3 regions of the Serratia surfactantfaciens genome follow, and region 3 is predicted to be linked to each of the others. Evidence: riboswitches for the same ligand, from Rfam matches in the RefSeq annotation. Region 3 holds a riboswitch; each other region holds the start of a gene.
What was found. Region 3 has a riboswitch for thiamine pyrophosphate ahead of tenA (thiaminase II). Riboswitches for the same ligand answer to the same signal wherever they lie in the genome.

Region 1 (4,205 bases), 560 kb from region 3:
CTGCCGGAGCAGTGGCGTGCCGGCGAAGCGCTGGAAGCGCTGCACGAACAGCACATCAGCGCAGCCCCGGTGGTCGATATGGACGGCGTACTGGTGGGGGCGCTCAACCTGCACGATCTGCATCAGGCCGGCATCGGCTGATCGGTGCTGGGGGCGCCTGCAGCGGCGCCCCCAGCCAGATTATTTCCAGTCAGGATTGTTCTCGAACTGCTGCTTCAGCAGTGCCTTCATATCTTCATCCGGCTTGCCGAGCCACTGATACTTGGCGTACTTCTTCGGGTGATCGACGGCTTCCGGCCGGTCCGCCACCTCGACCCGCACGCCCCAGGCCTGGGATTTATCCGCGCTGAACGCTACGATTAAAAAGTTGTTGCCGCAGTCGTGCGGTTTGCACAGGTTGCCAACCAGATACTCTTTGCCCTTCCAGTTCAGATTCTGCGCCGGCGTAGAGGTGCCGACGCCCTTGCGTGCCCAGCCCGGCATCCGCGCCTGGCCTTTCACCATATTTTGCCAGCTGGCCTGATACCCCGGCTGCTGAATCAAATCCGATGTGGTGACGATCTGCTGGGCCAAGCTGCCCGCGCTGAAGCTAAGCAGTACGCCGAAGAGGGCGCAACGCAGCGTCTGGTGTCCCGTCATAGTGCTTCTCCCTAGGTTAAATCAGGTTTCGCCCGTAAAACCGGGCCTGAACTAGTCAGACCACGGTTGCGGCAAAAAGTTGACTCACCACCAGGCGTGGAAATGATGCACCGGCCCGATGCCGTGCCCCACTTCCAGCGTATCCGCCTGTTGCAGCGCTTTTTGCAGGTAGTCCTTGGCGGCGGCTACCGTCGCCGCCCAGTCGGCATGGCGCGGGCGCAGCGCCGCCAGCGCGGCCGAGAGCGTGCAACCGGTGCCGTGGGTGTGGCGGGTGGCGACGCGCGGCGCGGTAAAGCGCTGCTCGCCTTCTGCGGTAAACAGCCAGTCCGGGCTCTCGCTTTCGCTCAGGTGGCCGCCCTTCATCAACACCGCCTGGCAGCCCATCGCCAGCAGCGCCCGCCCCTGTTCGCGCATCTGCGCTTCATCTTCCGCCGGCGCGCACGCCAGCAGCGCCGCCGCTTCCGGCAGATTCGGCGTAATGATCGACACCAGTGGCAACAGCTCGCTGCGAATCGAGGCCACCGCCTCTGGCGCCAGCAACGGATCGCCGCTTTTCGCCAGCATCACGGTATCCAGCACCACGAACTCCGGCCGATAATGGCGCAGGCGTTCGGCCACCGCCTGCACGATGTCGGCGTTGGCCAGCATGCCGATCTTGACGCTGTCGATGCGCACGTCGCTGAACACCGAGTCCAGCTGCGCGGCGACGAACGCCGGATCGATGTAATACACCGACTGCACGCCGCGGGTATTCTGCGCCACCAGCGCGGTGATCACCGAAGTGCCGTAGGCGCCAAGCGCCGAGAAAGCTTTCAGATCGGCCTGAATACCGGCGCCGCCGCTGGGATCGGTGCCGGCGATGGTCAGCGCGTTGATACGATTCATCACAGATCCTCCCCGCGCAGTTGATACAACGCGTCGAGGAACGCCGGTGTAAAGCTGCCCGGCCCGGCGGCCTGTTTGGCTGCGAGGCCGCCGCAATGGGACATCGCCCGGCAGGCGGTCGCCACGTTGTCCAGGCGATCGCCCGGCAGCGCGCAAAACGCCGCCACCACCGCCGACAGCGCGCAGCCGGTGCCCACCACCCGCGTCATCAGCGGGGAGCCGCCTTCGATCGCCCAGTCGCGCTGGCCGTCGGTGACGTAATCCACCACGCCGGTGACCGCCACCACCGCGCCGCTGCGCAGCGCCAGCTCACGCGCGGCGGGCAGTGCCGCCAGCGAATCGTCACCGCTGTCCACGCCGCGGCCGCTGGCCAGCAACCCGCTGAGCGCCATGATTTCCGAGGCATTGCCGCGTATCGCCGCCGGTTGCTCGTCCAGCAGCTGTTTAGCGAAGGCGGTGCGGTAGGAGAGCGCGCCGACCGCCACCGGATCCAGCGTCCAGGGCTTGCCGGCCTGATTGGCGGCGGCCACCGCCGCCCGCATCGATTCGGCGCGCAGCGCGTTGAGGGTGCCGACGTTGATCAGCAGGCCGTCGGCCAGCGCGCTGAACTGCGCCGCTTCTTGCGGCTCCACCACCATCGCCGGGGAGGCACCGAGCGCCAGCAACACGTTGGCGGTCAGCGATTGCACCACTTCGTTGGTCAGGCAGTGGATCAGCGGAGGCCGCTGTTGGAATTGGGTTAGACAGGCCGCGGCGCGAGCGCCGGGTAGTGCATCAGGTCGAGCGATCATATTCCTCCCAACCGGCGTTCAAGAAGGCGGCGCCGGTTGGGCGGCCGTGACTTCCCTACGCTGGCATTATCCAGATCAGGTAATACGGGTATTTCTCAGCCTTCACCAGGAAGGGCACCCCGAGTCATGAAAATCAATAGGTTGTGATCAACGCTGCGTTAATCCCTGAGCGGGATCATGCCAGCGGCGGCGCGGACAAACAAGCGATTAAATTGGCCGAGCGCCTGGCGGAGCAGACGCTGGGCAGAATGTGGCAGAAGCGGCCCGCCGTCGGCCTGCGGCCCGAAAACATCAAGTTTACTGATAATAAAAAAACTGACCGATGCCGTCATTGAGGCGGGAAAACACGCTCACTCCTTATCAAACCGGAGCGAAAACGTGACCTGATGCAAGCGACGCAAGCACGGGCTAGACACAACTCATCAATTCTCATTACTATAGCCACACATTTTATGAGTCATGATGCTATGCCAGAAATCACTGAATCCATCTTCGTCAATTCAGATCTGCTTAATGAACATTTTGACCCCGACGCCATCGATACGCCCATCGTGTCGATCTACGCCACTTTCTCAGATGAGAAAGAACATTCGTTACGTTCAAGAATGCATTCGCATGCCAAAGGCCAGCTGGTCTACGTCAAATCGGGCGCCGCTATCGTCATGCTGGAAGCGCGCATTTGCTCCGTGTTGCCGCATCAGTTGCTTTGGATCCCCGGCGGCGTTGCCCACAATGTGATCCTGCGCGACAACGTCGATTTTCGCGCCGTCTATCTCGACCAACAGCGCTTCGCTCCGCTGTCGAAAAACGTCGAGGTCTTTACCCTCACTCCGCTGCTGGAAGAGGTTATCGAAACCATGTGCCGTTCCCCTTTCCACACCGACTGGATGGCGGGAACCGAGTTCCATCTGCAATCTCTGCTCATCGACAAAATCCGCGTCGCCGCCCATTCCCCCGCCTGGCCGGCCTTGCCGAACGATGCCCGGGTGCGCAATTACCTGCAGTGTTACCATTTGAAAGGTGAAATGGTGCCGCGATTGAATGAGCTGGCGTCCCATTGCGGCGCTTCCGAGCGCACCATCCATCGTCTGTTCGTTCAGGGAACCGGCATGTGTTATCAGCAGTGGCGCCAGCAGGTGCGTTTGAAACTGGCCCTGGAGTTGCTGACCACCGATAAACCGATCACCGAGATCGCTCACTATCTCGAGTTCTCCACCACCAGCGCCTTCATCTCCTTTTTCAAACACCACCGGGACGTGACGCCGAAAAAATACCGCGACCAATTGCACAAGCCCAACACGCGCTGAGCGTTGTCAGCCAAGCCCGCGAATCAGCCAAAACGCCGCCATCCCGAGCAACAGCATCAAGGTGGCGTTGCGCGTTTTCCACATCACCAGCGTCGCCACGATCGCCGCGCACAGTTTCGGCGCGCCTTCGGCCGACAGCGCCGAGGGTGAAGCGATCAGGGCCGGCACGATCAGAGACACGATGGCCGTGGCCGGGATCAGTTTCAACCATTCGCCCACCCGCTCGGGAAACGGCACACGATCGTTGAGCCACAAAAAGGAATAACGCAGTAAAAACGTGCCCAGCGTGCTGATGGCCAGCACCCATAGAATCGTCGTCTCGCTCATGACGGCTCCTCGCTGCGTTGAGGCCCTCTGCCCTTGTGATACAAACCGCCGGCCAAGACGCCCGCGGCCATCGAAAACAAGAACCCCAGGTTATAGGGCCATCCGCAGGTAAAGGCGGAAACCAGCCCGGCAACCGCGGCCGCCACCACGATGGGGGCGTTTTTCAACATTGGCACCAGGAGCGAGATAAAGCACAGGGTGATGGCGAACTCCAGATGCCAGGCGGCGGGAATTAACGGACCGGCGAGGATCCCCG
Region 2 (4,205 bases), 2.5 Mb from region 3:
TCTGTGGCAGCGCTGCCACGGTGAAACCACCGACACCACGCTGCAGGCGCTGGCGGAGGCGCTCAGCTGCTCGCGGCGGCATGTGCGCTCCCTGCTGAGTGCCATGCAACGGGAGGGTTGGCTCACCTGGCAGGCGGAATCGGGGCGCGGCAAGCGTTCGCGGCTCACCTTCCATTACACCGGCCTGGCGCTGCAGCAACAGCGGGCCGAGGAGCTGCTGGAACAGGATCGCATCGATCAGTTGGTGCAACTGGTAGGCGACAAAGACGTGGTACGCCAGATGCTGCTGTCGCAGCTGGGGCGCAGCTTCCGCCAGGGGAAACACATCCTGCGGGTGCTCTACTACCGGCAGCTGTACAACCTGCTGCCCGGCTCGGCGCTGCGGCGTTCGGAGACCCATTTGGCGCGCCAGATCTTCAACGGCCTGACGCGCATAAATGAGGAAAACGGGGAACTGGAGTCCGACCTGTCCCACCATTGGCAAATGCTGACGCCGCTGCACTGGCGGTTTTACCTGCGCCCGGCGATCCATTTTCATCACGGCCGCGAGCTGGAGATGGCGGACGTCATCAGTTCGCTTTCGCGTCTGACCTCGCAACCGCTGTTCTCGCATATCGAAAGCGTCACCTCGCCGACGCCGTTCGTTGTCGACGTGCATCTGCGCAGCGCCGATCACTGGCTGCCCTGGCTATTAGGCAGCGTACACGCCATGATCCTGCCGCGCGAATGGCGCGAGCTGCCGGACTTCGCCCGCCATCCGATCGGCACCGGCCCATACCGCGTGGTGCGCAATCTCCCCAGCCAGATGAAGATCCACGCCTTCGACGACTATTTCGGCTACCGGGCGCTGATCGATGAGGTGAATATCTGGGTGCTGCCGGAATTCTCCGAAGAGCTGGTGCACTCAGGCGTACAGCTGCAGGGCGATGAAACCGCCAACAATGAACTGGAAAGCCGGCTGGAAGAGGGCTGTTATTTCCTGCTGTTCGATCGGCGCTCCCCATTGGCGGCCGATCCCGCCATTCGCAGCTGGCTGTGCGAATTGATCAATCCCATTTCGCTGCTGAGCCACGCCGGGCCGCTCTATCAGCGCTACTGGTCGCCGGCGTACGGCCTGCTGCCGCGCTGGCACCACAACCGCGCGCTGGCGCAGCAGCCCAAGCCGCCGGGTCTGACCGAACTGACGATGACCCACTTCAATGAGCATTCGGAGTTTCACGCCATCCGTCAGGCGATCGAGCCGCTGCTGGCGCAGCACGGCATCCGCCTGATCGTGCAAAGCGTGGACTACGCCACCTGGCACCAGGGGGACGCGCGCAGCGATCTGTGGCTCGGCAGCGCCAACTTCTATCTGCCGCTGGAGTTTTCGCTGTTCGCCACACTGTATGAACTGCCGCTGATGCAGCACTGCATGAACGAGGATCTGGCGCAGGACGCCGCGCTGTGGCGAGCCAACCGCCTGCCGCTGGCGGAGTTTTGCCAACGTCTGGTCAGCGATCATCAACTGCATCCGCTGTTCCACCACTGGCTGCAGCTGCACGGCCAGCGCAGCATGCGCGGCGTGCGGATGAACACCCTCGGCTGGTTCGACTTCAAGTCCGCCTGGTTTGCCCCGCCGGAGGCATAAGCGCCTTTCGTCAAGGCCGGTTAATCTTTACAATAGCGCCGTCTCAACGGGGTGCGGAAATTCGCTGCGTATCACACGCCCGATTTTCCGCTGAGAGCACACCCGTCGAACCTGATCCGGTCAATACCGGCGGAGGGATTTGAGCCCAGCGAACCGGCGACGCCGCCTCGCCCCCTCAGATGCCCTTGCCCCTTATTTCTCAGGAGTGCAACGTGGTCAAAACATATCTGCCCTGCTTATTGCTGCTGTGCGCCGCGCCGGTGTTCGCCAAGCCAACGCTGACGGTTTACACCTACGATTCCTTCGCCGCCGACTGGGGCCCTGGCCCGGCGGTGAAGAAAGCCTTCGAGGCCGAGTGCGACTGTGAACTGAAGTTCGTCGCGCTGGAAGACGGCGTTTCGCTGCTGAACCGCCTGCGTATGGAAGGCAAGAACAGCGCCGCTGACGTGGTGCTGGGGTTGGACAACAACCTGTTGCAGGCGGCGCAGCAAACCGGCCTGTTCGCGCCGAGCGGCGTCGACACCGCCAGGCTGACGGTGCCGGGCGGCTGGCAGGACGCGACCTTCGTGCCTTACGACTACGGGTACTTCGCCTTCGTCTACAACAAAGAAAAACTGAAGAACCCGCCGAAAAGCCTGCAGGAGCTGGTCAGCAGCGATCGTAACTGGAAAGTGATCTACGAAGATCCGCGCACCAGCACGCCGGGGCTCGGCCTGCTGCTGTGGATGCAGAAAGTGTATGGCGACAAGGCGCCGGCCGCCTGGCAGCAGCTGGCGAAGAAGACCGTTACCGTCACCAAAGGCTGGAGTGAAGCCTACGGCCTGTTCCTGAAAGGCGAAGGCGATCTGGTGCTCAGCTACACCACCTCTCCCGCCTATCACCTGATCGCAGAGAAAAAAGACCTCTACGCCGCCGCCATGTTCAGCGAAGGCCACTACCTGCAGGTGGAAGTGGCCGGCAAGCTGAAGGCCGCCAAACAGCCCGAACTGGCGGAACGTTTCATGCAGTTCATGGTGACGCCGGCATTCCAGAACACCATCCCGACCGGCAACTGGATGTACCCGGTGATCAACACTCCGCTGCCCGTCGGCTTTGAACAGATGAACGTACCGCATACCGCGCTGCAGTACAGCGCCGAAGAGGTGGCCACACAACGCGGCGGCTGGATCCGGGCATGGCAAACCGCCGTCAGCCGCTGATCCCCCGCTGGCTCTGGCCGGGGCTGCTGGCCGCCAGCGTGATCCTGCTGGTCGCCGCGCTGGCGATGGGTTCGCTGTGGCGTCACGCGCCGGACAGCGACTGGCGCGGCCTTTGGCAGGACAGCTATCTGTGGCACGTGGTGCGCTTCACCTTTTGGCAGGCGCTGCTGTCGGCGCTGATCTCGGTGCTGCCCGCCATCCCGCTGGCGCGCGCGCTCTATCGCCGCCGTTTCCCCGGCCGGCAACTGCTGCTGCGGCTGTGCGCCATGACGCTGGTGCTGCCGGTGTTGGTGGCGGTATTCGGCCTGCTCAGCGTCTATGGGCGCCAGGGCTGGCTGGCGACGCTGTGCGGCTGGCTGGGCGTGGAGTATGGCTTCTCGCCTTACGGCCTGCAGGGCATTCTGCTGGCGCACCTGTTCTTTAACCTGCCGCTGGCGACCCGCCTGTTGCTGCAGGCGCTGGAGAATATTCCGGTGGAACAGCGCCAATTGGCCGCCCAACTGGGCATGAGCGGCTGGCAGCAGTTCCGCTTCGTCGAATGGCCGGCGCTGCGCCGCCAAATCCTGCCGAGCGGCGCGCTGATCTTCATGTTGTGCTTCGCCAGCTTCGCCACCGTGCTGTCGCTGGGCGGCGGGCCGCAGGCCACCACCATCGAACTGGCGATCTACCAGGCGCTGAGTTACGACTACGATCTGGGACGCGCCGCCATGCTGGCGCTGATCCAGCTGGGCTGTTGTCTCGGGCTGGTGTTGATCAGTCAGCGCCTGAGCCAGGCATTGCCGGTAGGGCATACCCACGCCCAGCGCTGGCGCAATCCGGAAGACAGCCTGTGGCGACGCATCGGCGATTCCCTGCTGATCGCCGCCGCGCTGTTGCTGTTGCTGCCGCCCTTGCTGGCGGTGATCGCCGATGGCACCAACCAGGCTATCCTCAGCGTACTGCGCCAGCCAGTGCTGTGGCAGGCCCTGTTCACGTCGCTGCGCATCGCCCTCGGCGCCGGGCTGCTGTGTGTGGCGCTCACCCTGATGCTGCTGTGGAGCAGCCGCGAGTTGAAGCTGCGGCAGCAGCTGCGCGGCGGCCAGGCGCTGGAGCTGAGCGGCATGGTGATCCTGGCGATGCCGGGCATCGTGCTGGCCACCGGCTTCTTCCTGCTGCTGAGCGATACCATCGGGTTGCCGCAGTCGCCCTATGCGTTGGTGATCCTCACCAATGCGCTGATGGCGGTGCCCTATGCGCTCAAGGTGTTGGAGAATCCGATGCGCGACCTCGCCGAACGTTACAACCCGCTGTGCCTGTCGCTGGATATCCGCGGCTGGCAACGGCTGCGGCTGATTGAGCTGCGCGCCTTGCGCCGCCCGCTGGCGCAGGCGCTGGCCTTC
Region 3 (4,205 bases):
GTCAGCCCGCGCCGCAGGCGGGTAAGCCCGCGTTCTTTGGCGATATTCATTGCGCCGCCCTCACCATCTGCTGCAGCAGCTCGGCCTGACTTTTCAGCAGGTCGGCGTCATCCGGCGCGCGCGGCGGCTGCCCTTTGATGCAGTGGCTATCGTCGAGACCGAGCGGCCAGGGCGACAGCACCAGCAGGCGGTGGCTCAGGCGGCAGGCCTCCATCGGATCGTGGGTGATCAGCAGCACGGTGTTTTGCGCCAGCAGCTCGGCGGCCAGGCTCTGGATCTCGGCGCGGGTGATGGCGTCCAGCGCGGAAAAGGGCTCGTCCATCAGTACGATCGGCTGGCGTTCGTAGAGCGTGCGGGCGATGGCGGCGCGCTGGCGCATGCCGCCGGACAGCGCGGCGGGCAGGCTGCGGCCATGCGCGGCCAGGCCTACGCGTTCAAGCAGGTGCGCCGCCCACGCCCGATCCGGCGCTTCGCCGCGCAGCCGCGAGCCGAGGGCGACGTTCTCCTCGATAGTCAGCCAGGGGTAGAGCAGGTCTTTCTGCCCCATGTAGGCGATGCGCCCGGCGATCGGCAGGCCGTCGCTGCCGCTCACCGTGCCTGAGCTGGCCTGCGCCAGCCCGGCGATGATCTTCAGCAAACTGGTTTTGCCGGCGCCGCTGGCGCCGAGCAGGGCGACGAAGCTGCCGCCGGCGATGTCGAAGCTCAGCCGGTCGAAGACGATTTGCTGACCAAAACGCAGGCTGAGATCCCGCACCTGGATGCCGGGCGGGAGAAGCGGGGAGGTCATGAGGCGTTCAGCCCCATTTGCCAAAATGCCGATTCCAGCTGGGTGGCGGTGGTGAAAATCTGCGCCAGCTCGGTGAGGCGGCTCTGCGCCCCGCGCTGATGGCCGACGGTCTCCAGCAGTTCGATGGCGGCGCGCACGCCGGCCAGATAGCCCTCGTCGCCGTAGTTGCGGATCCAGGAGGCGTAAGGATTCCCCTCCATTTTGGTGGCGGGATCGTGCAGCAGCCGCAGGCCGATTTCGGCATAGCCGGCCACGCAGGGCAGCAGGCCGGCCAGCAGATCGAGGGCGTCGCCGGCATGGCCGATATCCAGCACGTAGCGGGTGTAGTTCATGGTCTCCGCCGCTTCCGGCTGGGCGGCGATCTGCGCCTCGTTCAACCCCCATTCGGCGCAGTAGGCCACGTGCAGCGGCAGTTCGGCGACGATGCCGTTGAGCGAGGCGGTGGCGGCGCGCATCTCTGGCAGGGTGCGCAGCTTGCTGACCAGCAGCGCGTAGGCGCGGGCGAAGTGCAGCAGGAACAGATAGTCCTGGGTCAGGTAGCGACGAAAAGCGCGTTCGGGCAAGGTACCGGCGGCCAACTGCTGCAGAAACGGGTGATCGACGTAGTCCTGCCAGTGGCTGCCGGCTTGTTGCCGCAGCCGGCCGTAAAGACCGCTTTCGAACAGGGTGGTGATGGACATGGGACCTCCTTGAGTCAGTGGAGATCCGGGCACGCTGAGGTATGAACAGGCAACGGGTGATTGCGTTGTTGCCTAACCGTCCCTTCGCTGGCATGACCCAGATCAGGTTCAAAGGGTTCGGCTTACGCCATCTCAGCCCGTAACAGGACACCCCTCGGAGCTGCTTGTTATACGACATTTGTTTTTTGATTACAATCGTCGGGCGGCGGCGCGGCAATCGGTTCGTTTAGTGCGATCGGGGGCGATTTTGCTGGCGCAGAGCGCGCGGTTTTTGTCACTGTAGGCCTATGTTTTGCCTTTGAGGACGATTCCCGATGAAAAAGATTGGTTTTCTCTCGTTTGGCCACTGGTCGCCTTCCGCTCAGTCCGGCACCCGTTCAGCGGCGGATGCGCTGCTGCAGTCTATCGATCTGGCGGTCGCCGCCGAAGATCTGGGGGCGGACGGCGCCTATTTTCGTGTGCACCACTTCGCGCGCCAGCTGGGATCGCCATTCCCGTTGCTGGCCGCCATCGGCGCCAAAACCCAACGCATCGAGATCGGCACCGGCGTGATCGACATGCGCTATGAAAACCCGCTGTATATGGTGGAGGACGCCGGCGCGGCGGATCTGATCGCCGGCGGGCGTTTGCAGCTCGGCATCAGCCGCGGCTCGCCGGAGCAGGTGATCGACGGCTGGCGCTATTTCGGCTATGCCCCGGCCGAGGGGGAAACCGACGCGGACATGGCCCGCCGCCATACCGAAGTCTTTCTGGAAGCGCTGCGCGGCGAAGGGTTCGCTGAACCCAATCCGCAGCCGATGTTCCCCAATCCGCCCGGGCTGCTGCGGCCGGAGCCGTTTTCCGCCGGGCTGCGCGATCGCATCTGGTGGGGTGCCGGTTCGAACGCGACCGCCGTCTGGGCGGCGAAGCTGGGTATGAACCTGCAAAGCTCGACGCTCAAGAACGACGAGACCGGCGAACCCTTCCATATCCAGCAGGCCAAGCAGATCCGCGCCTATCGCGCCGCCTGGCAAGAGGCCGGCCATGCGCGCGAGCCGCGGGTTTCCGTGAGCCGCAGTATCTTTGCGCTGGTGGATCAGCGGGATCGCAATTACTTCGGCGGCGGTGGCAAAGAGGGCGATCAGCTGGGGTATATCGACGCGCAGACCCGGGCGATCTTCGGCCGCAGCTATGCTGCCGAGCCGGACGCGCTGATCGAGCAGCTGGCGCAGGACGAGGCCATCGCCGAAGCGGATACGCTGCTGCTGACCGTGCCTAACCAGCTGGGCGTGGATTACAACGCCCACGTTATCGAATCGATTTTAACCCATGTCGCGCCGGCGCTCGGCTGGCGCTAAACGGAGGACTGGCATGTCACGTATTTTCATTACCGGCTCGGTGGACGGGCTGGGCCGCGCCGCCGCGCAAACGCTGTTGGACGAAGGGCATCAGGTTATCCTGCATGCGCGCGCCCCCGGCCGTCTGGAGGCAGTGCGCGATCTGTTGGATCAGGGCGCGCAGGCGGTGATTGGCGACCTGTCCGAGGTGCAGCAGATCCGGCAGGTCGCCGAGCAGGTGAATCGCCTCGGCCGCCCGAATGCGGTGATCCACAACGCCGGCATGTTCACCGGGCCGCAGGTGATGCCGGTGAACGTGATAGCGCCCTATCTGCTGACGGCCCTGATCGAACGCCCCGATCGCATCGTCTACCTGAGCAGCAGCATGCACTTTGACGGCGTAGCGGAACTGAACGGCGTGGATTGGCTTGGCGGCGCAGCCGGCTCCTATTCGGACAGCAAGCTGTTCGTCACCGCGCTGGCCGCCGCCGTGGCGCGCCTGTGGCCCGACGTCATCAGCAGCGCAGTCGATCCCGGCTGGGTGCCGACCAAAATGGGCGGCGCGGACGCGCCCGACGATCTGGCGCTGGGACACGTGACGCAGGCGTGGCTGGTGAGCAGTGATGAGCCGCAGGCCCTGGTTTCCGGCGGTTATTGGCACCATCAGCAGCGGTTGGATCCTCATGCGGCGGTGCACGACGAGGCGTTTCAAACGGCGCTGCTGGCGCAGTTGGCGCGCGTGAGCGAGGTGAGTTTGCCTCAGGCCTGATGGCCGCGTTCTCCTGGCCCGTCGGTGGTTATCGGCGGGCTTTTTTATGCCCGCAGGGTGAACCGACGGGGCTTTTCTTATACAGTGGTTGCCTGGCCTGTTTTGATTGTTATTTATATTATCGCCATGCACACATTTCTGATTATCGTCCCCGAAGGGGGCATGCTGTTCGAAGCGGCGGGCATCGCCGATATTCTGATGCAGGCCAATCGCCTGAGCCCTGCCGAGGCGCCGCTGTATCAGATCGCGGTCGCCACCACGCAATCCCATCGGGTGGTACACGGCCTGTCCGGTCTGAGCCTGCTGGCCGATCATCGCCTGGCGGATCTCGACCCGGCCCTGCCGCGCGATACCGTCATCGTCGCCGGCAAAGGGGCGACCGAAGAAGAGGGCGCCCTGGTGGCGGATTGGCTGCGCCGCGCGGCCCCGCAAGCGCGCCGTATCGCCTCGGTCTGCGGCGGGGCTCTGCTGCTGGCCGAGGCCGGCTTGCTGGACGGACGACGGGCGACCACCCACTGGCGGCTGGCGGAAACGCTGCAGGCGCGCTTCCCGCAGGTGCAGGTCGAAAACGGCCCGATCTACGTGCAGGACGGGCCGATTTGGACCTCCGGCGGCGTCAGTTCCGGCTTCGATCTGACGCTGGCGTTGGTGGA

Region 1: another riboswitch for thiamine pyrophosphate. It lies ahead of thiM (hydroxyethylthiazole kinase); the one in region 3 lies ahead of tenA (thiaminase II).
Region 2: another riboswitch for thiamine pyrophosphate. It lies ahead of thiB (thiamine ABC transporter substrate binding subunit); the one in region 3 lies ahead of tenA (thiaminase II).

What each region holds. Positions count from the first base shown of each region.
Region 1 is NZ_CP016948.1:3,194,119-3,198,323, forward strand. Features, by position in the region: gene gutQ (arabinose-5-phosphate isomerase GutQ) at 1-141, shown strand, start outside; gene ATE40_RS15035 (inhibitor of vertebrate lysozyme family protein) at 181-639, opposite strand; gene thiD (bifunctional hydroxymethylpyrimidine kinase/phosphomethylpyrimidine kinase) at 724-1,524, opposite strand; gene thiM (hydroxyethylthiazole kinase) at 1,524-2,315, opposite strand; TPP riboswitch at 2,351-2,447, opposite strand; gene ATE40_RS15050 (hypothetical protein) at 2,459-2,650, shown strand; gene ATE40_RS15055 (AraC family transcriptional regulator) at 2,783-3,622, shown strand; gene ATE40_RS15060 (AzlD domain-containing protein) at 3,629-3,949, opposite strand; gene ATE40_RS15065 (AzlC family ABC transporter permease) at 3,946-4,205, opposite strand, start outside.
Region 2 is NZ_CP016948.1:60,161-64,365, reverse strand. Features, by position in the region: gene sgrR (HTH-type transcriptional regulator SgrR) at 1-1,627, shown strand, start outside; TPP riboswitch at 1,665-1,783, shown strand; gene thiB (thiamine ABC transporter substrate binding subunit) at 1,840-2,826, shown strand; gene thiP (thiamine/thiamine pyrophosphate ABC transporter permease ThiP) at 2,802-4,205, shown strand, end outside.
Region 3 is NZ_CP016948.1:2,638,901-2,643,105, reverse strand. Features, by position in the region: gene ATE40_RS12450 (ABC transporter permease) at 1-50, opposite strand, end outside; gene ATE40_RS12445 (ABC transporter ATP-binding protein) at 47-787, opposite strand; gene tenA (thiaminase II) at 784-1,467, opposite strand; TPP riboswitch at 1,530-1,632, opposite strand; gene ATE40_RS12435 (LLM class flavin-dependent oxidoreductase) at 1,782-2,804, shown strand; gene ATE40_RS12430 (SDR family NAD(P)-dependent oxidoreductase) at 2,818-3,552, shown strand; gene ATE40_RS12425 (GlxA family transcriptional regulator) at 3,679-4,205, shown strand, end outside.